Regions from separate parts of the Pseudomonas sp. 20P_3.2_Bac5 genome, predicted to be linked through region 3. Evidence: riboswitches for the same ligand, from Rfam matches in the RefSeq annotation. Region 3 holds a riboswitch; each other region holds the start of a gene.
What was found. A riboswitch is a leader RNA that binds a small molecule or an ion and turns the genes downstream of it on or off. The one in region 3 is predicted to bind cobalamin.

Region 1 (6,542 bases), on a different contig from region 3:
GCGCTTGGCGAAATGGCCGCGGGCCTCGGTGCCGTCGTCGGCGCCGCCATAGGCGTAGCCGCCGTGGTTCAGGTAGACCTCGGCAAGGTCCTCGCGGCTGTGCCAGAGGCGCCCGTCAATGGCGTTCTGCACCCCGGCGCCATAGGCCCCGGGCTTGGAGCCGAAGACCCGCCAGCCCGCCTGACGCCGCGCCTGCTCCTCGTCCAGCCCGCTGGCGAGCAATTCGGCGCGCTCGCTGCGCACCCGCGCCGCCAGCGGGTTGAAGTCATCCGGCTCGTCCAGCGCCGCTACTGCCTGTACCGCGGCATCGAACAGCTTGATCAGGTTGCCGAAAGCATCGCGGAAGAACCCCGAAACACGCAGGGTCACGTCCACCCGCGGCCGGTCCAGCAGGCTCACCGGCAGAATCTCGAAGTCATCGACGCGGTGGCTGCCGGCCGCCCAAACCGGGCGCACGCCCATCAGCGCCAGGGCCTGGGCGATATCGTCGCCGCCGCTGCGCATGGTCGCCGTGCCCCACACCGACAGGCCGAGCTGGCGCAGGTGGTCGCCGTGGTCTTGCAGGTGCCGCTCGAGAATCAGGTTGGCCGAGGCGAAACCCAGGCGCCAGGCGGTAGCCGTGGGCAGGTTGCGCACATCGACGGTGTAGAAATTGCGCCCGGTGGGCAGCACGTCCAGGCGCCCGCGGCTTGGTGCGCCGCTCGGTCCGGCGGGGACGAAACGCCCGTCGAGGGCGGTCAGCACGCCGCGCATTTCGGCTTCGCCGCAGGCGTCCAGTTGCGGCGCCACTTGCTCGCGAAGCGCGGTCAGCAGGGTGCGCACTTCGTCCCACTGCGGTTCGTCCGGCAGTTCCGGCTCGCCGGCCAGCGTTTGTTCGATCAGTTGCGCGCCCAGCCATTCCAGACGTTCGCGAGTGTCGCCATGGGTGCGCCACGGCGCGGCGTCGAGCAACGCCAGACGCTCCGGGCGCGGGCCGTCCCACGGCAGGCCGAGGTCGCAGTCCAGCGGATCGAAGCCCAGCGCCAAGGCTCGGGCCAGTACACGCGGCAGGCTGGCATTGGCACCGCGGCCATCGCCACGGGCAACCCGCAGCAGGGCCTGCAAGGTGTCGATGCGCAGGCGTCCGCCGGGCGACTCGCCGAAGACATGCAGACCATCGCGGATCTGCGACTCCTTGAGGTCGCAGAGGTAGGTGTCCAGCCGCGGCAGCCAGACATTCGCGTCATCCAGCGCGCCGTCCAGTTGCAGCTCGCGGTCGATATGGTTGTCGCGCACCAGTTGCAGGATCTCTTTCTGCAATTCGATGGCGCGGCGCGGGTCCAGCAATTGCGCTTCGTAGTACTCGTCGGCGAGCAGCTCAAGGTTGCGCAGCGGCCCGTAGGTTTCGGCGCGGGTCAGCGGTGGCATCAGGTGATCGATGATCACCGCCTGGGTCCGTCGCTTGGCCTGGGCGCCCTCGCCCGGGTCGTTGACGATAAACGGATAGATATTCGGCAGCGGGCCGAGCAACGCGTCCGGCCAGCATTGCGCGGACAGGCCGACGCCCTTGCCCGGCAGCCATTCCAGATTGCCGTGCTTGCCGACGTGGATCAGCGCATCGGCGGCGAAGGCGTGGCGCAGCCAGAAATAGAAAGCCAGGTAGCCGTGCGGTGGCACCAGGTCCGGGTCGTGGTAGACCGCGCTCGGGTCGAGTTGGTAACCCCGCGCTGGCTGAATGCCGACGAAGGTCAGGCCCAGGCGCAGGCCGGCGACCATCATCCGCCCGCCACGGAACATCGGGTCCTGCTGCGGTTCGCCCCAGCGCTCGCGCACCGCCTGCTGATTGGCTTCGGGCAGTTGCGCGAACGCCGCCAGATAGTCATCCAGCGCCATGCTTTGCGCGCAGGGGCGTTGGTCGAGGCTGTCGAGGTCGTTGCTGACACCGCCCAACAGGTCGTGGATCAGCGCGGTGCCGCTGTCCGGCAACTCGTCTACCGGATAATCCTGCTGCTTCAGCGCCCGCAGGATATTCAGCGCCGCCGCCGGCGTGTCGAGGCCGACGCCATTGCCGATGCGGCCATCGCGGGTCGGGTAGTTGGCGAGGATCAGCGCCACCCGCTTCTGCGGGTTGGGCAACCGCGCCAGCTCGCACCAGCGCCGCGCCAGTTCGGCGACGAAATCCATGCGCTCGGGGTGTGCGCGGTAGCAGACCACATCGGACTGGCTGCGCTCGCTGCGCCAGGCCAGGTCCTTGAAGCTTATTGGCCGGGTGATGATGCGCCCGTCCAGCTCCGGCAAGGCGATGTGCATCGCCAGGTCGCGCGCCCCGAGGCCCTGCTCGCTGGCTTGCCAGCCGGGTTCGTTGTCCTGGGCGCAGATCGCTTGCAGCACCGGAATGTCGCGGCGGAACGGGCGCAGGTGCGGCTGCTCCGGGCTGGACTGGGCAAAGCCGGTGGTATTGAGGATCAACGCCGCGTCGGTTTCGTCCAGCCAGGCCTCGACCTGGGCCAGGCAACCGGCCTCCTTGAGGCTGGCGACCGCTATCGGCAGCGGATTGAGCCCGGCGCCGATCAAGCGCTCGCAGAACACGTCGACGAAGCCGGTATTGGCCGCCTGCAGGTGCGAGCGATAGAACAGCAGCGGCACCACCGGTTGCCCGGCGCACCAGTCGGCCCGCCAATCGGCGAGGTCCGCCTCGGCGTGATCCGGGTGATAAAGGCTGGTACGCGGCAGTTGCCGGGGCTCGTCCCAGGGGTAATCACGGCCCAGCCAGAGACTGGCAAGGCAGTTGAACAAATTCAGGGCGTTGGCCTTGCCGCCCTGGCGCAGGAAGTGCCAGAGCCGCTCGGCCTGCTCGCCGGTGACCGTGCCCAGGCTGCTCAGCTCCGGGTCCGGGCGGTCGTCGCCCGGTACCAGAATCAGTTGCACGCCGCGCTCGGCCAGGGCCACCAGTTGCTCGACGCCGTAGCGCCAATAGCCGATGCCGCCATGCAGCGACACCAGGATGACCTTGGCGTGGCGCAGCACCTGATCGACATACAGGTCGACCGACGCATGGTTCTGCACCTGCATCGGATTGGCCAGGCGCAGGCTGGGGTAGTCGTCCGGCAGCTCGCGGGCGGTTTCCGCCAGCAGCGCCAGGTGCGAGTCACCGCTGCAAAGGATCACCAGCTCGGCGGGAGTCTGCCCGAGGTCGGCAATGCTGTCGTCCGGCACGAAGCCGCCGGGCTGGGTCCGCAGCAGGTGCATGGATCAGGCGCCCAGGGCCGCGCGCAGACGGGCTTGCAGCGCCTCGGCGTCGAGTTCCTGACCGATCAGCACCAGGCGCGTGACCCGCGCTTCGTCACTGCGCCAGGCGCGGTCGAAGTGTTTGTCGAAGCGCGTACCAACGCCCTGGATCAGCAGGCGCATCGGCTTGCCGGGAATCGCCGCGAAACCCTTGACCCGCAGAATGCCGCTGTCCACCACCAACTGGGTGAGGGCGTCGAGCAGCAGGGCTTCGTCGGCTTCGGGCAGTTCCAGGGAAATGGAATCGAAGGCGTCGTGGTCGTGGTCGTCGTGGTCATCATCGTCGTGATGGCTGTCGTGGTGGGTACGGCGGCCGTCGATATGGGCTTCCGACTCGGCGCCCAGGCCCAGCAGCACTTCCAGCGGCAGCACGCCTTTGCTGGCTTCGATCACCTTCACGGCAGGCGGCAGCTCTTCAGCCACTTCGGCGCGCACGGCGGCCAGGGCATCGGCAGCGATCAGGTCGGCCTTGTTGAGGACGACGAGGTCGGCGCTGGCCAGTTGGTCGGCGAACAATTCGTGCAGCGGGGATTCGTGATCCAGATTCGGGTCCAGCTTGCGCTGGGCATCGACCTGTTCCGGGAAGGCGGCGAAGGTGCCGGCGGCCACGGCCGGGCTGTCGACCACAGTGATCACCGCGTCAACGGTGCAGGCGTTGCGGATTTCCGGCCATTGGAAGGCTTGCACCAACGGCTTGGGCAGCGCCAGGCCGCTGGTTTCGATCAGGATGTGGTCGAGGTCGCCACGGCGGGCCACCAGTTCACGCATGACCGGGAAGAATTCTTCCTGAACGGTGCAGCACAGGCAGCCGTTGGCCAGTTCGTAAACCCGGCCGCAGGCTTCTTCTTCGGTACAGCCGATGCTGCACTGCTTGAGGATTTCGCCGTCGATGCCCAGCTCGCCGAATTCATTGACGATCACCGCGATACGGCGGCCCTGGGCGTTGTCCAGCATGTGCCGCAGCAAGGTGGTTTTGCCCGAGCCGAGAAAGCCGGTAACGATGGTGACGGGGAGTTTGGCCAGTGTTTTCATGTCGGATGCCCTTGGCAGGATGGCGGGCATGCGGGACGGGAGCCGCAGGCATGCAGCCTGGGCGCGTTCGCCACCGGATCACCCCGCCCGGTTGAAAGTCGGAAACTGAACGAGGCAGGTCTCCTGGCTCGCGCTGTGCCCTTCAGGGCGGCATCGACGCCTTCCCGCCGGTTCGGCAGTGGCTGTGTCGATGGGAGCAGCGCTTACAGTTGCGGGGGCAGCCGCGGCCTGGCCTGAAAAAGGCGCACCGCGTTCCCGTCTTAGCTCCGGCCCGTGCCAGAGAACCTCGAACCGGCAAGGCTACGCAGTGCCCCGAAGCCGGTCAACCGCTGTATTGACGGATGTCAACGCGCGTGATTTCCTAGCGCGATTCGTTTGGGTGCCTTTTTGTTACAAGGTGAAACGGGAAACCGGTAAATTCCGGTGCTGCCCCCGCAACGGTAAGCGAGGAAAGCGTCAAGACCACTGTGCCTGCGGGCATGGGAAGGTGACGCCACGGCGAAATGCCCTCGCAAGCCCGGAGACCGGCCTGAACAACAGCATTGACCAAACCCGCGGTGGGCGGGCGACGTTGCAGCCCCTGGGCGATTCCGGCCAGGGGTTCTTCGCGCTTGCCTGTTGCCGACAACACCAAGAGGAAAGCGCCATGCCGATCATCGCCAGTCACGCCATCGCCACCCCGACCACCCTCAGCCAGCGCATCGTCGCTGCCGTCAGCGCCTCGGTGCTGGGCCTGTGCCTGGTCTACTTCGCCGGCTTCTCGCACATCGAAGCGGTGCACAACGCCGCGCACGATACCCGTCACAGCGCCGCTTTCCCTTGCCACTGAGGCCTGCCCGAATGTTCATGCGCATCGCTCGCACCGCAGGCTTCGCCGGCCTGCTGGCCGCACTGCTGCTGACCCTGCTGCAAAGCTTCTGGGTCGCGCCGCTGATTCTCCAGGCGGAAACCTATGAAACCGCGGCCCCGGCCGTACAAGAACACGAGCACGCCGACGCCGCGGCGGGCGCGGAGCATCATCACGACGCCGAAGCCTGGTCGCCGGAAGATGGCTGGCAGCGCGTGCTGTCCACCACGGGCGGCAATCTGGTGGTCGCGGTCGGCTTTGCCCTGCTGCTCGCCGCCATGTACACGCTGCGTCGCCCAGGCCGCGTCACCACGGGTGCGCTGTGGGGGCTCGGCGGTTTCGCCGTGTTCTGCCTGGCGCCGAACCTGGGCCTGCCGCCGGAACTGCCGGGTACCGCCGCCGCCGACCTGGCCCTGCGTCAGTACTGGTGGATTGGCACCGCCGCGGCGACCGCCGTTGGCCTGGCGCTGATGGTGTTCGCCGGTAACTGGCTGCTCAAGGCCGTGGGCCTGGTGCTGCTGGTGCTGCCGCATGTGATCGGCGCGCCGCAACCGGAAGTGCACGAAAGCCTGGCACCAGAAGCGCTGGAGTCGCAGTTCATCGTCGCTTCGCTGCTGACCAATGCGGCGTTCTGGGTCGCCCTCGGCCTGATCAGCGCCTGGCTGTACCGCCGCCAGGCTGCGTGATGCCCTTCCCGCCCGGCGCAACCCCGCTGTTCGCCGGGCTGGGCTGCCGCCGCAGCAGTCCGGCCGATAATCTGGCCGGGCTGCTAAGGCGGACCTTGAAAGCCCATGACCTCCCTCTCGAAGCCCTCGCCGGCCTGGCCAGCATCGATCTCAAGCACGACGAACCCGGCCTGCTGCAACTGGCCGCGCAACTTGCCCTGCCGCTGAGTTTCTTCAGCGCCGCGCAACTGGCGCCCTTCGCCGCCCGCCTCAGCCACCGCTCGCCGGTCGCCTTTCGCCACAGCGGCTGCCATGGCGTGGCCGAGAGCTGTGCCCTGGCGCTGGCCGAACAGGTCAGCGGCCTTCCCGCACAACTGCGGGTCACCCGCATCGTCCAGGACGATATGACCCTGGCATTGGCCTGGGCGCCGTCGTTTGGCGGATAATCCGCCCCCTCTCGTTCAAGGATTTGCCATGACCGTCTATTTCATCGGCGCCGGCCCCGGCGACCCGGAGCTGATCACCGTCAAGGGCCAGCGCCTGATCCGCCAGTGCCCGGTCATCATCTACGCCGGTTCCCTGGTGCCCGCCGCAGTGCTCGAAGGGCACCAGGCCGAGACCGTCATCAACAGCGCCGAGTTGCACCTGGAGCAGATCATCGCGGCGATCAGCGCCGCCCATGCCAAGGGCCAGGACGTGGCCCGGGTGCACAGCGGCGACCCCGCCCTGTA
Region 2 (6,542 bases), on a different contig from region 3:
GATCGCGGCGCACACCGGTGATCAGCGAAAGCTGCTCGGTGAGCTGGGTGCGGTTCTCGGCGAACAGCGAGAACTGCTTCGCCTGGTTGGCGTCACGGGAGCGATACGGGTCGGTGCTGACATAGCCGCCACCACCCGAGCCGGCCAGCGGCACGGTGTCGCTGTAGACGTTGCCGAAGTCATGCTTGCGCACGAAGCGGATCGAGTTGTAGTCCGCGCCGACCACGGTGCGGCTGTCCAGCCCGAACAGCGAATGCTGCAGGGTGAAGGTCTGACGGTCGCCCACCTGCTCCTGGGTCTGCTTGATGCTGATGAAGCTGTCGCGCCGCACGAGGTCGCCCGGCAGCCAGGTGTAAGTCTCGGCATTGCGCCAGCGGCGCTGGGCCTTGAGGAAGTACAACTGGTTGCTGGCGCTGAGGTTGTCGTTGATCGTCCAGTCCGTGACCAGCCGGGTGGACTGGTCGTTGTAGTGGTCGGTCGCATCCTCGACGTTGTAGTTGTGGTCACGCAGCGACTCGCGGAAATGCCCGTCCACCAACGGCGTACCGAAGTAGCGCTGCGGCTCCTGGTCGCTGTAGTCGTGGCTGAAGGTGAAGCTCAGGTCGTCGGTGGCCTGCCAGCGCAGCGAGCCGCTGAGGGCGATGCTTTCCGAGTTGCCGCGATCGACCCAGCCATTGCTCGCTTGCTGGTTCAGGTTGAAGCGGTAGCTGAGGGTGTCGGTCAGCGAGCCGCCGCTGTCCAGCGCGGCCTGGCGTTTGTCGTCCGAGCCATAGCCGAGGCGCAGGTGGTTGCGGATCTCGCCCTCGAACGGCTTCTTCGGCACCACGTTGATCACCGCGCCCGTGGCGCCTTCGCCGTAGAGCACCGAGGCCGGGCCGCGCAGCACATCGATGCGTTCCACGGCCCAGGTGTCCACCGGGAAGGTGACGGTGCCGGCGCCGACATACAGGCGGGTGCCGTCATACAACTGCATGGTCGAGCTGTGGCCGGTGAAGCCGCGGGCCGACAGCGCGGTGCCGCCGTTGCCGGGAGTGCCGATGAAGGTGACGCCCGGCGAGCGGGTCACGGCGTCCTGCACGGTGGCGTTATTGCGTTTGAGGATCTGCTCGGCGCTGATGCTGGTCACACTGGCCGGGGTCTCCAGCGGCGTCAGCCCCAGGCGCGAACCGCTGGTGCTCGGGGTGTGCAGGTCAGGCTGAGGGTTTTGCTCGGCGACCTCGTTGATGGCCGTGGCCGGCAGGGACAGGGCTTTTTCGTCTTCCGCGGCGTGCGCCGGCAGGGACAGTAATACGCAAGGTGCGAGGCTGGCACACAGCAGCGTGCCCGAGAAGGAATTGAACAGGGAATTACGGGACATGTCGTTCCACTTGAAGCAGGAATGAAAGAATCCCGGAGGGAACAACGCATAGGGAATCGCGGGCGCGACAGCCCACGGAAACCGGCCTGCGCCCGCCCACCGCGGGTTTGCCAAACGATGCTTCAGGCCGGTCTCCGGGCTCGCGAGGGTCATGAAACATTCGCCTTCCCATGCGCGGGGCACAGTGGCTTTTCGAATGTTTCGCTCGCATACCGTTGCGGGGGCAGCGCCGGACTGATCAGCAAAGTGACGAACCGGCTTCCCGTTTCACCCCATACACGGCGGTATGGGGCACCTGAAACAGGCGCGCAGTTGACCATCAAAGTGCCAGCCGGTCAACGACAGAGGTGTCGGTGGCCGGCATCAGGACCGGCAATCACCGACGCGACGACTCAGCCCATGTCGTTGATGCACACCACTTTCGGCTGCGTCATGTCTTCATAGGCGAAGCGCACCCCTTCCCGTCCGAGGCTGCCGTATTTGAAGCCACCGAATGGCATGGCGTCGAAGCGGTAGTCGGACGAGTCGTTGATCATCACGCCACCGGCCTCGATGCGCCGGGCCAGCTTCAGCGCGGTCGACAGGTCGCGGGTGAATACGCCGGCGTGCAGGCTGTATTCCGGCGCGTTGGCCAGGGCGACGGCGTCGTCGAGGTGGTCGAACGGTTCGAGGATCACCACCGGCGCGAACACTTCCTGCTGCCAGATCCGGCTGGCGTGGCTGACCTGTTCCAGCACGGTAGGTGCGTACAGCGCGCCCTCGCGGCGGTGGCCACAAAGCACCCTGGCACCGTCCGCCACGGCGTCCTCGACCAATTGTTCGGTGCGGCAGGCCGCCTGCTCGGTGACCATCGGCCCGACATCCGTTTCGCGAAGCGACGGGTCACCCAGGTTCAAGGCCCGCGACTGCGCCACGAACTGTTCGCGGAACGCCGGATAAATCGCGCGGTGCACCAGGATGCGCTGGGTGCCGATGCAGTTCTGCCCGGCGGCCCAGAAGGCACCCGAGACGCAGGACTCCACGGTCGGCCCGAGGTCGCAGTCTTCCAGCACCAATACCGGCGCGTTGCCGCCCAGGTCCATCGCCAGCTTTTTCAGCCCGGCGCTGCGGGCGATGGATTCGCCGGTGGCAAAGCCGCCGGTGAAGGAAATCATCCGCACCTCGTGCAGTTCGACCAGCGCCCGGCCCAGTTCCACACCGCCGGTGGCGGTGGTCACCACGTTGTCCGGGAGCCCGGCCTGCGACAGGCACTCCACCAGTTTCAACGCCGACAACGGCGCCAGCTCGGACGGTTTGAGGATCACCGCGTTACCGCCGGCAATCGCCGGGCCCAGTTTGTGCGCGACCAGATTCAGCGGGTCGTTGTAAGGCGTGATCGCGACGATCAGCCCCAGCGGTTCGCGAGTGAACCAGCCCTGGCGGGACTCCGAGCCCTCATAGGCTTCGAACGGCACCACTTCACCGGCATTGCGCCGCGCCTCTTCGGCGGACAGCTTCAGCGTGTTAACACAGCGCTTCACTTCCTTCTCGGCCTGGCGCAGGGTTTTCCCGGCCTCGGCCACGATCAGGCTGGCGAACGCCGCGGCGTCGGCTTCCACGAGTCGTGCGGCCTCCTCGAGAATCCGCGCACGGCGATGGCGTGGCAGCGCCGCGCTTTCGCTGACGCCCGCCCGCGCCCGGGCCAGCAGGCCCGGCACCGCCGCAGCGTCGAGGTTGGGCACGCGACCGACCACACCGCCATCGAACGGGCTGAACACGTCGATGTGGCTTGGGGCTACGGATTGAACACTGGTCATGCGAGATACGCTCATGAAAGGCTCCGGTTACTGGCGGTCGGTGGTGTGCAGGGCGATGATGTCGGAGAGCAAGGCAAACGCCGTCTCGATCCGGCCGGCGCCCGGCCCGGACACTGTGACGGCGCCGAGCAGTTCGGTGTTGAAGGAGATCGCGTTGACCGCGCCGGAGATGCCGGCCAGCGGGTGCTCAAGCGGCAACAAACGCGCTTCGACGCTGGCGGACACCGAACCGTCGGCCGCCTTGCTGGCGGCGCCGATCAGTTTCCAGCACTGCCCCGTGGCCTGCGCCTTGACGATGTCTGCGGCGCTGATGCCGCTGATGCCCGAGCAGGCGACGTCGCTGACGCTCAAGTGCGCGTCCAGCAGTTCGTTGGCGAGGATCACCACTTTCAGGCGCACGTCATGGCCTTCGACATCCGCGGTCGGGTCGGCTTCGGCGTAGCCCAGTTGTTGCGCCTGGGCCACCGCATCGCTGAACGCCAGGCCGTCCTTCATCCGCGTCAGCACATAGTTGGAAGTGCCGTTGAGGATGCCCTCGAAACCTTGGATTTCCGCACCGGCAAGGGCTTGTCGGGCCAGGCGGATCACCGGCGTGCCGCTCATCACCGAGCCTTCGTATTCGAACGCCAGGCCCTTGCGACGGGCCAGCGCCTTGAGCTCGGCGCCGTGCAAGGCAATCGGGCCCTTGTTGGTGGTGACCACATGAATGCCGCTTTCCAGCGCCCAGCGGCAGAAGGTGGCTGCCGGCTCGCCGTCGACCGGGTTGGTAAAGGTCGCCTCGGCAATGATGTCGGCGCCGGACTGCTTGATCACCGTTTCATTGAAGGCCTCGGCAGTACCGCCGGCGATGCGCGCCAGCGCGCCCTTCTCGGCGGGCAGCGCGACCAGTTCGGCGGCGTCCAGGCCGTTGCGGTTGACCACCGAGCCGAGAAACAGGTCGGTGACGCCGACGATCTTCAGGCTGAAACCGAGGGCCGCCTTCCAGGTGGCGTTACGCTCTGCGATCAACTGGGCCAGGCCACGGTTCACACCACCGAAGCCGACCAGGGCAATGTTGTATTCAGTCACGAAGGCATTCCTCTTTGCTGTTGTTTGATGGCATCAGCGTACGAGTCGGGCCAGGGCACTTGAATACGGCAAAACGCTGTATTTGTTGAGCGATTTGCGCAGTGCGCAAACGCCTGAAATCGAGGCGCGAAGGGACGCTTGCGCTGCGGTGAGCCAGCGCAAGCGTGGGGGGCATCGCGAGCAAGCTCGCTCCTACAGTGTGGGAGCGAACCGTTGCGAAATGGGCGGAAGGGTTAGTTAGAAGACAGCAGAAAGGACAAACGAGGTCACGGTGTTTTCCACGCCGGGCATGGCCGCGATTTCTTTCCAGACCGCGTGAACCCGCTCAGGGCTCGCCGCGTTGACCCGCAGCATCAGGTCGAACTCGCCACTGAGCACCTCACACTGGACCACCTCGGGAATGGTCCCCAGCTTGGCCAGCACATCGTCGCCGCGCATGCGGTCGTAGCGATAAACGAAAATCGCCGCGCTGATCAGCGACGAAGGCCGGCGAGCGTCGCCCAGCCGCACGGTATAGCCCTGAATCGCGCCATCGCGCTCAAGCCGTTCGACGCGCTGGCGCACCGCGTTGCGCGACAGGTTGACCTTGGCCCCCAGCTCCGCATGAGCGATCCGCGCATTGGCGGTCAGCTCGGCCAGGATGCGCTCGTCCAGGGGGTCCAGAATGCGCTTCATAGCGCCCTCGCCTGCGCAGCCCGCAACACATGACAGAGTCCGTCCAGATCGCCACGCTGAAGGGCCGGCGGCTCGTCTGCCAAGGCTGGCGGCAGCGCCACCTCGCCGTCCCACACACCCAATTGCGCCAGCAGCGCGGCGGATTTTTCCGGCGCGATCTGGCCCAGGGTGACCATCGGCGCGCCCAGGCTGCGCCGATGCAGGCGCCCGGCCAGCGCGCCCACCGCCGTATGCGGATCGACAATGGCGCCGGTGTCCTCGCGCAGGCGGATGACCTCGCGGCGCACCTCGGCCTCCTCCACCGCATAGGAGTCGAACAGTACCCGCGCCTGCAGCCACTGCGGGTTGCCAATGCTCAGCTCGCCACAGGCTTCGAAATGTTCCATCAGCGTCCGGACACAACCGGCACTGCGCCCATACAGCTCCCAGATAAAGCGCTCCAGGTTCGAATACAGGGAAAAATCCATGGCCGGCGCCAGGGTGCGCTGGCTGGCGTGGGTGGCATATCGATTGCGGTGGAGGAAGCGGTGCAGCGCGTCGTTGCTGTTGGTCGAAACGATCACCTGATTGATCGGCAGGCCCATTTTCTGCGCGACGAAGCCGGCGTAGATCTCGGCAAAGCTCGCGGCAGGCACGCTGAACCCGACGGGCCGGGTGCCACCGCCCAACTGCAAGGCGGCATGGAAGTAAAAAACGATCTGGGCCAGCACGCCGACCCAGTTGGTGGAGTTGAAGCAGACCGGAATCACCCCCTCCAGCGGCCAGGCGCGAAACAGCCGCGCGACCAGGGTCTGGCAGTCATCGAAACTGCCGTCCACGGGGATCAGCAGGACGCGTTCAGGGTCGGCCGCCAGCAAGGCGGCGAGACGGTCGGCGGGGACGTCGTGACGCGGGTAGAGAATCGCCATGCGCACATTCGGGCAGGCCGCGAAGGCCTTGATGGCGGCAACGCCGGTGTCGCCGTTGGTGGCGCCCACCACCAGGGCTTCGCCAGTCGATTCATCGAGAAAGTGCCTGACCAGCCGGGCCTGAAGCTGCGCGGCAAAGTCTTTCGAGGTGCGCGTCGGGCCATGGAACAACTGCAGAATCCATTCGTTATGGCCAATCTGCTGCAGCGGTGTGATCGCGCGATGGGTGAAGTCCTTGTAGCTGTCGCTGAGCAGCGCGCGCAGGGTCGGCTCATCCAGCGCGTCACCGACGAAGGGCGCGATCACCCGCCATACCAGCTCATCGAAGGGCAGCCAGGACCAACTGGCGATTTCCTCCGGGCTGATCTCCGGCAAGTGCGCCGGCACATACAACCCGCCATCGGCAGCAGGCCCCGACAGCACGACTTCACGGAAGTCGGCCCGTACATCGCCATTGCGGGTGCTCACGTAGTGCATGAAAACTCCAGGAAAGGGTTACGAAGGCCGATGGGCTTGAGCCACCAGCCAGTCTGAAAACAGCGCGGCATCGGGCGGCAACGCGCGCCCTTGCTCACGGACCAGGTAGAACGATTCGCTGGCTTCGATGCGCTGGCTGAAGGGCGCGACAAGCTGCCCGTCCCTGAGCAGGTCCTCGACCACCGAGGAACGCGCCAGGGCAACGCCCTGCCCCAGCTCCGCCATGCGGATCGTCGAAATCAGCGTGTCGAATTGCAGCCC
Region 3 (6,542 bases):
CGCCGCACAACGCGCTCAACGGCAGCAGGCGGGTGTGTCGCGGCCCCGCCAGCAGGCGCACGGCATGGGGAATCACCAGGCCGACGAAGCCGATGGAGCCGACGATGGACACCAGCACCGCGGTCATCAGCGCCGCGCACGCCACCAGCACGATCTGCACCTGGCGCACCGGAACGCCTAGCGCCGCTGCGGCGTCCGCGCCGAAGGTGAAGGCGTCCAGCGCGCGCCGATGCCACAGGCACAGCACCAGCCCCAGCAGCACCACCGGCAGCGCCAGCCCGACCGCCGGCCAGCGCACGCCACTGAGGTTGCCCAGCAGCCAGAACATCAGGCCGCGGGCTTGCTCGGCGCTGGCCGAGGCGGTGATCAGGAACGAGGTCAGGGCATTGAACAACTGCGAGCCGGCGATCCCGGCGAGGATGATCTGCCCGGTGCTGCCGGCCCCGCGTGCACCGCGCGCCAGCAACACCACCAGGGCGAAGGCGGCCAGGGCGCCGAGAAAGGCCCCGCCGGACATCGACAAGGTGCCGGCGCCGACCCCGATGATCGCCACCAGCACCGCGCCGGTCGACGCGCCGGCGGAGATGCCCAGCAAGTACGGATCGGCCAGTGGATTGCGCAGCAGCGCCTGCAACACCACGCCGGACATCGCCAGGCCGGCCCCGCAGGCGCCGGCCACCAGCGCGCGGGGCAGCCGGTAGTTCCAGATGATGCCTTCGTCGATAGGGTCCAGCAGGTGGCCGGCGCCCCACAACTTGTTGCCCAGCACGTCCAGCACCACGGACAGGCCGAGGCGGGTTTCGCCGATGCTGGCGGCGATCGTCACCGCCAGCGCGAGCAAGGCGCCGACCCACAGGGCGTGGCCCAGCAGGCGCAGGACGAGGCGGGCGACAGCGTGGGGCATCAGTGGTCCTGCCGCAGCTTCTGGCTGGCGGCGGCCAGGGTTTCGATGCCGTCGACCAGGCTCAGGCTGGCCTGCATGGCGTTGGCGTCGAGGATGATGATGCGGTCGTTTTTCACCGCGTCCATGTTGCGGGTGACCGGGTCGTTCTTGAGGAATTCGAGCTTCTTCAGGTAGTCGTCGGCGGGGAAGCGGCGACGGTCCATGCGGGCGATGACGAGGAAGGTCGGGTTGGCCTTGGCGATGGTTTCCCAGCCCACGGTGGGCCATTCTTCGTCGGAGGCGATGACGTTGCGCATGCCCAGGCTGTTCAGCATGAAGTCGGGAATGCCCTTGCGCCCGGCCACGTAAGGGTCGATATCGAGGTCGGCGCTGGAGAACCAGAACACGGCCGATTGATCCTGATCGCGGCGCTGGCCGGCGTTGTCGGTGACCTTGGCCAGGCGCGCCTTGAGGTCATTGACGACGGCTTCGCCGCGGTCCTGGACGTCCATGATCTGCGCCAGTTGTTCGATGCTCTTGTACAGGCTGTCGATCTGGAACGCCTGCAGGCGGGTGCCGTCGGCGCCGCTGAGGTTGTCCTTGCCTTCGCAGTCGGACGGCATCAGGTAGGCCGGGACCTTGAGGTCGGCGAACTGCTCGCGGGTGCCGACCACGCCTTGCGGGCCGACCATCCACTCGAACTGCACCGCCACCAGGCCGGGACGCTTGCCGATCACCGCTTCGAAGCTCGGGTCGTTGTCGGCCAGGCGCTCGACCTTGGCGTTCTGCGCCTTGAAGCGCTCCGGCACGTCGCTGAACCACAGCGACGTGCCGGCCAGCTTCTGCTCAAGGCCCAGGGCGTAGAACATCTCGGTGCCGGACTGGCCGATGGTGACCGCGCGTGCCGGAGCCTGGTCGAAGGTCAGCGGGGTGCCGCAGTTATCGATGGTCAGCGGGTACGCGGTGGGCGCGGCGAGGGCGGTGCTGGCGAGGCCGAGGCTGGCGAGCAGGGCGAGCGTGAGGCGGGACAGGGGCATGCGGATGCGATCTCCATTCGAACGTGTGCGTGGCGGACGGCACAGGTCTGGAAAACACATCCCGAAGACGCGCAAGCGCGCGGGGCAGCCGAAAACGGTTGCCGTGCGGAAACGGAATGCCCTTCCCGGACACCCCGCCGGTGGGTTTGCGATGCTGCTGGCCGGCAGGTCTCCTGACTGGCGCGTCATCACCATGCTCCTGCCTTCCCGGGCGTGGCCCAGTGGCGTGTGAAAAAGGAGCAGGCTCGGCGCCTACAGTTGCGGGGGCAGTTGCGTTTTCGCACCGGTAAGCGGCGCGGACGAATTCCCTGTTAGTTCCTTTCGGAAACCGGCGGGGCGCGATGGTACGGGATAGAGCGGCACAGGGCCAGTGTTGGAGTGGTGGTGATGTTGAGGGCCTCATCGCTGGCAAGCCAGCTTGCCGGCGATGAGGCCCTCAGTGACAGCGATGTTGTCGGGGCGTCGAGCCTCAGCGATCCGCCAACACCACCACCCGCTGTCCCGCCCGCACCGGCGAGCCGGGCTCCACGCGCACTGCGGCCACCCGGCCATCGCACGGCGCCAGTACCGGGATTTCCATCTTCATCGACTCCAGCACCACCAGCACATCGCCGGCCTTGACCCGGTCGCCAGCGCTGACCTGCACTTGCCACAGGTTGCCGGCGATCGGGCTGTCCACGCCTTGCTGGCCGGCTTCGAGCGCTGCTTCTTCAGCCGCAGGGGCTGCCGCTTCGTCGCTTTCGAAATGGGCCTGGCCGGAGGCGATCCAGCGCTCGCGCTCGGCGTTGAACGCCGCCTGTTGCTGCGTACGGAAGGCGTCGATTCCCGCCGCCTCGCGGGCGAGGAACTCCTGGTAATCGGCGAGGCACAGTTCGCTCTCTTCGATCTGCAACGGGTAGCGCCCCAGCGGGAAATCACGGCGAATCCGCAGCAGTTCGTCCGCCGTCACCGGGTAGAAACGGATGCGGTCGAAGAAGCGCAGCAGCCACGGCTTGCCACCGAACGCGGCGACCTCGCGGTAGCGGTTCCACATCTGCAAGGTGCGGCCGACGAACTGGTAGCCGCCCGGGCCTTCCATGCCGTACACGCACAGGTAGGCGCCGCCGATGCCCACCGAGTTTTCCGCGGTCCAGGTGCGCGCCGGGTTGTATTTGGTGGTCACCAGGCGGTGCCGCGGGTCCAGCGGCGTGGCGACGGGGGCGCCGAGGTAGACGTCGCCGAGGCCCATCACCAGATAGCTGGCGTCGAACACGGTGCGCTGCACTTCGTCCAGGTTCGGCAGGTCGTTGATGCGACGGATGAACTCCAGGTTGCTCGGGCACCAGGGCGCGTCCTTGCGCACGGTGGTCATGTATTTCTCGATCGCCAACTGGCAGGCCGGGTCGTCCCAGGACAGCGGCAGATGGACCACCCGCGATGGCACGCGCAGGTCTTTTTGTTCGCAGACCTCGTCCCAGACGTCGCTGACGATGCCCAGCAGATCACGCAGCGGCAATACCTGCGGCTGGTAGTGAACCTGCAGTGAACGGATACCCGGGGTCAGGTCGATCACCCCCGCCAGTGCCTTGGCCTCAAGCGCCTGCATCAGCGCATGGCCGCGGAAACGTAGCACCAGATCCAGCTCCGCCGCGCCGATTTCCAGCAGCAGGTGGGTGTCGCCGGACAGCCGCGCCACCAGGCGCTTGTCGGCTTCGCCGCGGTCCAGCACGACCGGGTCGATAAGGTGCGTGGCGTCGAACGGCGCGTTGCCCGCGTGGGCCTGTTCGACACTGACCGGGACGAAGCGCAGCATGTCGCCGGCTTTCAACTGCCCCAGTTGCCAGAGGTCGTCCTGGATGATCGTGACCGGGCAGACGAAGCCGCCCAGGCTCGGGCCGTCCGGGCCGAGGATCACCGGCATGTCGCCGGTGAAATCCACCGCACCGATGGCGTAGGGGTTGTCGTGGATGTTGGACGGGTGCAGGCCGGCTTCGCCGCCGCTGTCGCGGGTCCACTGCGGTTTGGGGCCGATCAGGCGCACGCCGGTGCGGCTGGAGTTGAAATGCACTTCCCAATCGCTGGCGAAGAAGGTCTGGATGTACTCGGCGCTGAAGTATTCCGGGGCGCCGTGGGGGCCGTAGATCACCCGCAGGGTGCGCACGGCGGCGAGGCGGGTGCGTTCGCTGTCGGCCAGGCTTTGGCCGGCGCTGCGGTCGGTCAGCGGATTGAGGTGCAGCACATCGCCGGCGCGTAGCGCACGCCCGGCGTGGCCGCCGAACTGGCCGAGGGTGAAGGTGCTTTTGCTGCCGAGGTAGCCCGGCAGTTCCAGGCCGCCGCGCAGGCACAGGTAGCTGCGTGCGCCGGCGCCGGTGATGGCGCCGAGGCTCAGGGTCGAGCCGGCAGGGATCAGCAGGGCGGTGTCCATTGGCTGTTCGATGCCGTCGAGGCTGACGGGCAGCGCCGCACCGGTCACCACCACCACGGCCTCGCAGTTGAAGCGCAGGGTCGGGCCGCTCATGGTGATTTCCAGGCCAGCCATGCCTTCGGGATTGCCCAGCAGGCGGTTGCCGTGGCGCAGGGCGCGGCTGTCCATCGGCCCGGACGGCGGCACGCCGACCGCCCAGTAACCGAGGCGGCCGGGGAAATCCTGGACGCTGGTGAGGGTGCCGCCCGCCAGCACTTCGAAGGTGTGGGCCTGGTAATGCAACTGTTCCAGGCAACGGGTCCAGGGCTCGCCGCTGGCGAACGGGGCGAAACCGAGGATCTGCCGCAGGTACTCGCGGTTGCTTTCCACGCCGTACAGGCGGGTCTCGCCCAGCGCCTTGCCGAGGGCGGCGCTGGCCAGTTCGCGGCTTGGCGCCCAGGCGATCAGCTTGGCGATCATCGGGTCGAAGTAGGGCGGGATTTCGCAGCCGGCCTCGACCCAGGTATCGATGCGCAAGGCGCGGCCATCGGCCTCGGGGAAGGCCACTTCGGTGAGCAGGCCGGGGCAGGGCTGGAAGTTGCGGCCCGGGTCTTCGGCGTACAGCCGCGCCTGGATCGCATGGCCGCTCGGTTTCAGGTCGGCGATCAGTTGCGCCAGCGGCGGCAGGCAACCGGCGGCCAGTTCGATCATCCAGCGCACCAGGTCCACGCCCCACACCTGTTCGGTGACGCCGTGTTCCACCTGCAGGCGGGTGTTCACTTCCAGGAAGTAGAAGCGCTCGGCCTGGCTGTCGTAGACGAACTCGACGGTGCCGGCGCTGCGGTAGCTCACCGCCTTGGCGAGGGCGATGGCGGCGTCGCAGAGTTGCTCGGCCATGCCCGCTGGCAGGTTCGGCGCCGGGGTTTCTTCGATGACTTTCTGGTTGCGCCGCTGCACCGAGCAGTCGCGTACGCCGAGGGCGATCACCTCGCCCTGGCCGTCGCCGAACACCTGCACCTCAAGGTGGCGGGCACGTTCGATGTATTTCTCGACGAACACCCCGGCATCGCTGAAGTTGTTCTGCCCCAGGCGTTTGACCGCGTCGAAGGCGTCTTCAAGCTCCGCCGCCGAGCGGCACACGCGCATGCCGATGCCGCCACCGCCGGCGGTGCTCTTGAGCATCACCGGATAGCCGACCTGGCTTGCGGCGCTATGGGCAGCAGCGAGGTCGTCGAGCAGGTCGCTGCCTTCCAGCAGCGGCACGCCGTGGGCCTTGGCCAGGGCGCGGGCGGTGTGCTTGAGGCCGAAGGTGCGCAGGTGCTCCGGCGTCGGGCCGACGAAGGCGATGCCGGCCGCTTCGCAGGCTTCGGCGAAGGCGGCGTTTTCCGAGAGGAAACCGTAGCCGGGATGAATAGCCTGGGCGCCGCTTTCGCGGGCGGCGGCGAGGATCTTGTCGACCACCAGGTAAGTGCTGGCGGCAGGCCCTTCACCCAGGCTGATGGCCTGGTCGGCCTGTTGCAGGTGCTGGCTGGCGGCGTCGGCTTCGGCGTACACGGCAACGCCGCGCACCTCGAGTTGGCGCAGGGTGCGCAGGATACGGCAGGCGATGGCGCCACGGTTGGCGATCAGCAGCTTCTCGAACATGAGGCTGTCCTAACGGGGAGGGCGGGTCGTCCCGCCGGTAATCATCTGCGCCACGGTCGTCCGTGGCTGAACGCGCTCAGCGTTGCTTCGAAGGGCTCGACAGGCATTGCCCGGCACGGCTCTGGCAGAGGGAGAACAGCCAGCGACGCAAACGTTTCAGTTCCATATCAGCACCTGCGCGGGAGTCGGGTTCCAGCCATTGCACGGGTTGTTCAGTTGCGGGCAGTTGGAGATCAGCACCAGGGTGTCGATGTGCGCCAGCAGCTCCACGTACTTGCCCGGACCGGACAGGCCGTCCTCGAAGGTCAGGCCGCCCTCGGCGGTGACCGGCACGTTCATGAAGAAGTTGATGTTGGCGCTGATGTCGCGCTTGCCGAGGCGGCCGTCGTGCAGGCTGGCGCGCAGGAAGTTGTCGCGGCAACTGTGCATGTAGCGGGTGCTCAGGGCATAGCGCACGGTGTTGCTTTCCTGGGCGCAGGCGCCGCCGAGGGTGTCGTGGCGGCCGCACAGGTCGCGGGTGATGGTCAGCATCGGCTGGCCGAGATTGGAATACAGCACGCTGCCTTCGCCGAGGTACACCCGGCCCTGTTTGCGC

Region 1: it holds a riboswitch for cobalamin, as region 3 does, so the genes downstream of both, cobW (cobalamin biosynthesis protein CobW) here and NTD88_RS14530 (ABC transporter substrate-binding protein) in region 3, are expected to answer to the same signal.
Region 2: it holds a riboswitch for cobalamin, as region 3 does, so the genes downstream of both, NTD88_RS27270 (TonB-dependent receptor) here and NTD88_RS14530 (ABC transporter substrate-binding protein) in region 3, are expected to answer to the same signal.

The regions. Positions count from the first base shown of each region.
Region 1 is NZ_JANLOA010000009.1:111,536-118,077, reverse strand. It holds gene cobN (cobaltochelatase subunit CobN) at 1-3,228, opposite strand, end outside; gene cobW (cobalamin biosynthesis protein CobW) at 3,232-4,299, opposite strand; cobalamin riboswitch at 4,395-4,603, opposite strand; cobalamin riboswitch at 4,660-4,847, shown strand; gene NTD88_RS01515 (CbtB-domain containing protein) at 4,946-5,128, shown strand; gene NTD88_RS01510 (CbtA family protein) at 5,140-5,832, shown strand; gene NTD88_RS01505 (cobalamin biosynthesis protein) at 5,832-6,257, shown strand; gene cobM (precorrin-4 C(11)-methyltransferase) at 6,286-6,542, shown strand, end outside.
Region 2 is NZ_JANLOA010000135.1:30,618-37,159, forward strand. It holds gene NTD88_RS27270 (TonB-dependent receptor) at 1-1,357, opposite strand, end outside; cobalamin riboswitch at 1,465-1,671, opposite strand; gene NTD88_RS27275 (aldehyde dehydrogenase family protein) at 1,750-3,168, opposite strand; gene NTD88_RS27280 (homoserine dehydrogenase) at 3,181-4,221, opposite strand; gene NTD88_RS27285 (Lrp/AsnC family transcriptional regulator) at 4,459-4,896, opposite strand; gene thrC (threonine synthase) at 4,893-6,281, opposite strand; gene NTD88_RS27295 (LysR substrate-binding domain-containing protein) at 6,300-6,542, opposite strand, start outside.
Region 3 is NZ_JANLOA010000077.1:20,858-27,399, forward strand. It holds gene NTD88_RS14525 (FecCD family ABC transporter permease) at 1-904, opposite strand, end outside; gene NTD88_RS14530 (ABC transporter substrate-binding protein) at 904-1,920, opposite strand; cobalamin riboswitch at 2,066-2,268, opposite strand; gene uca (urea carboxylase) at 2,390-5,947, opposite strand; gene NTD88_RS14540 (urea amidolyase associated protein UAAP2) at 6,104-6,542, opposite strand, start outside.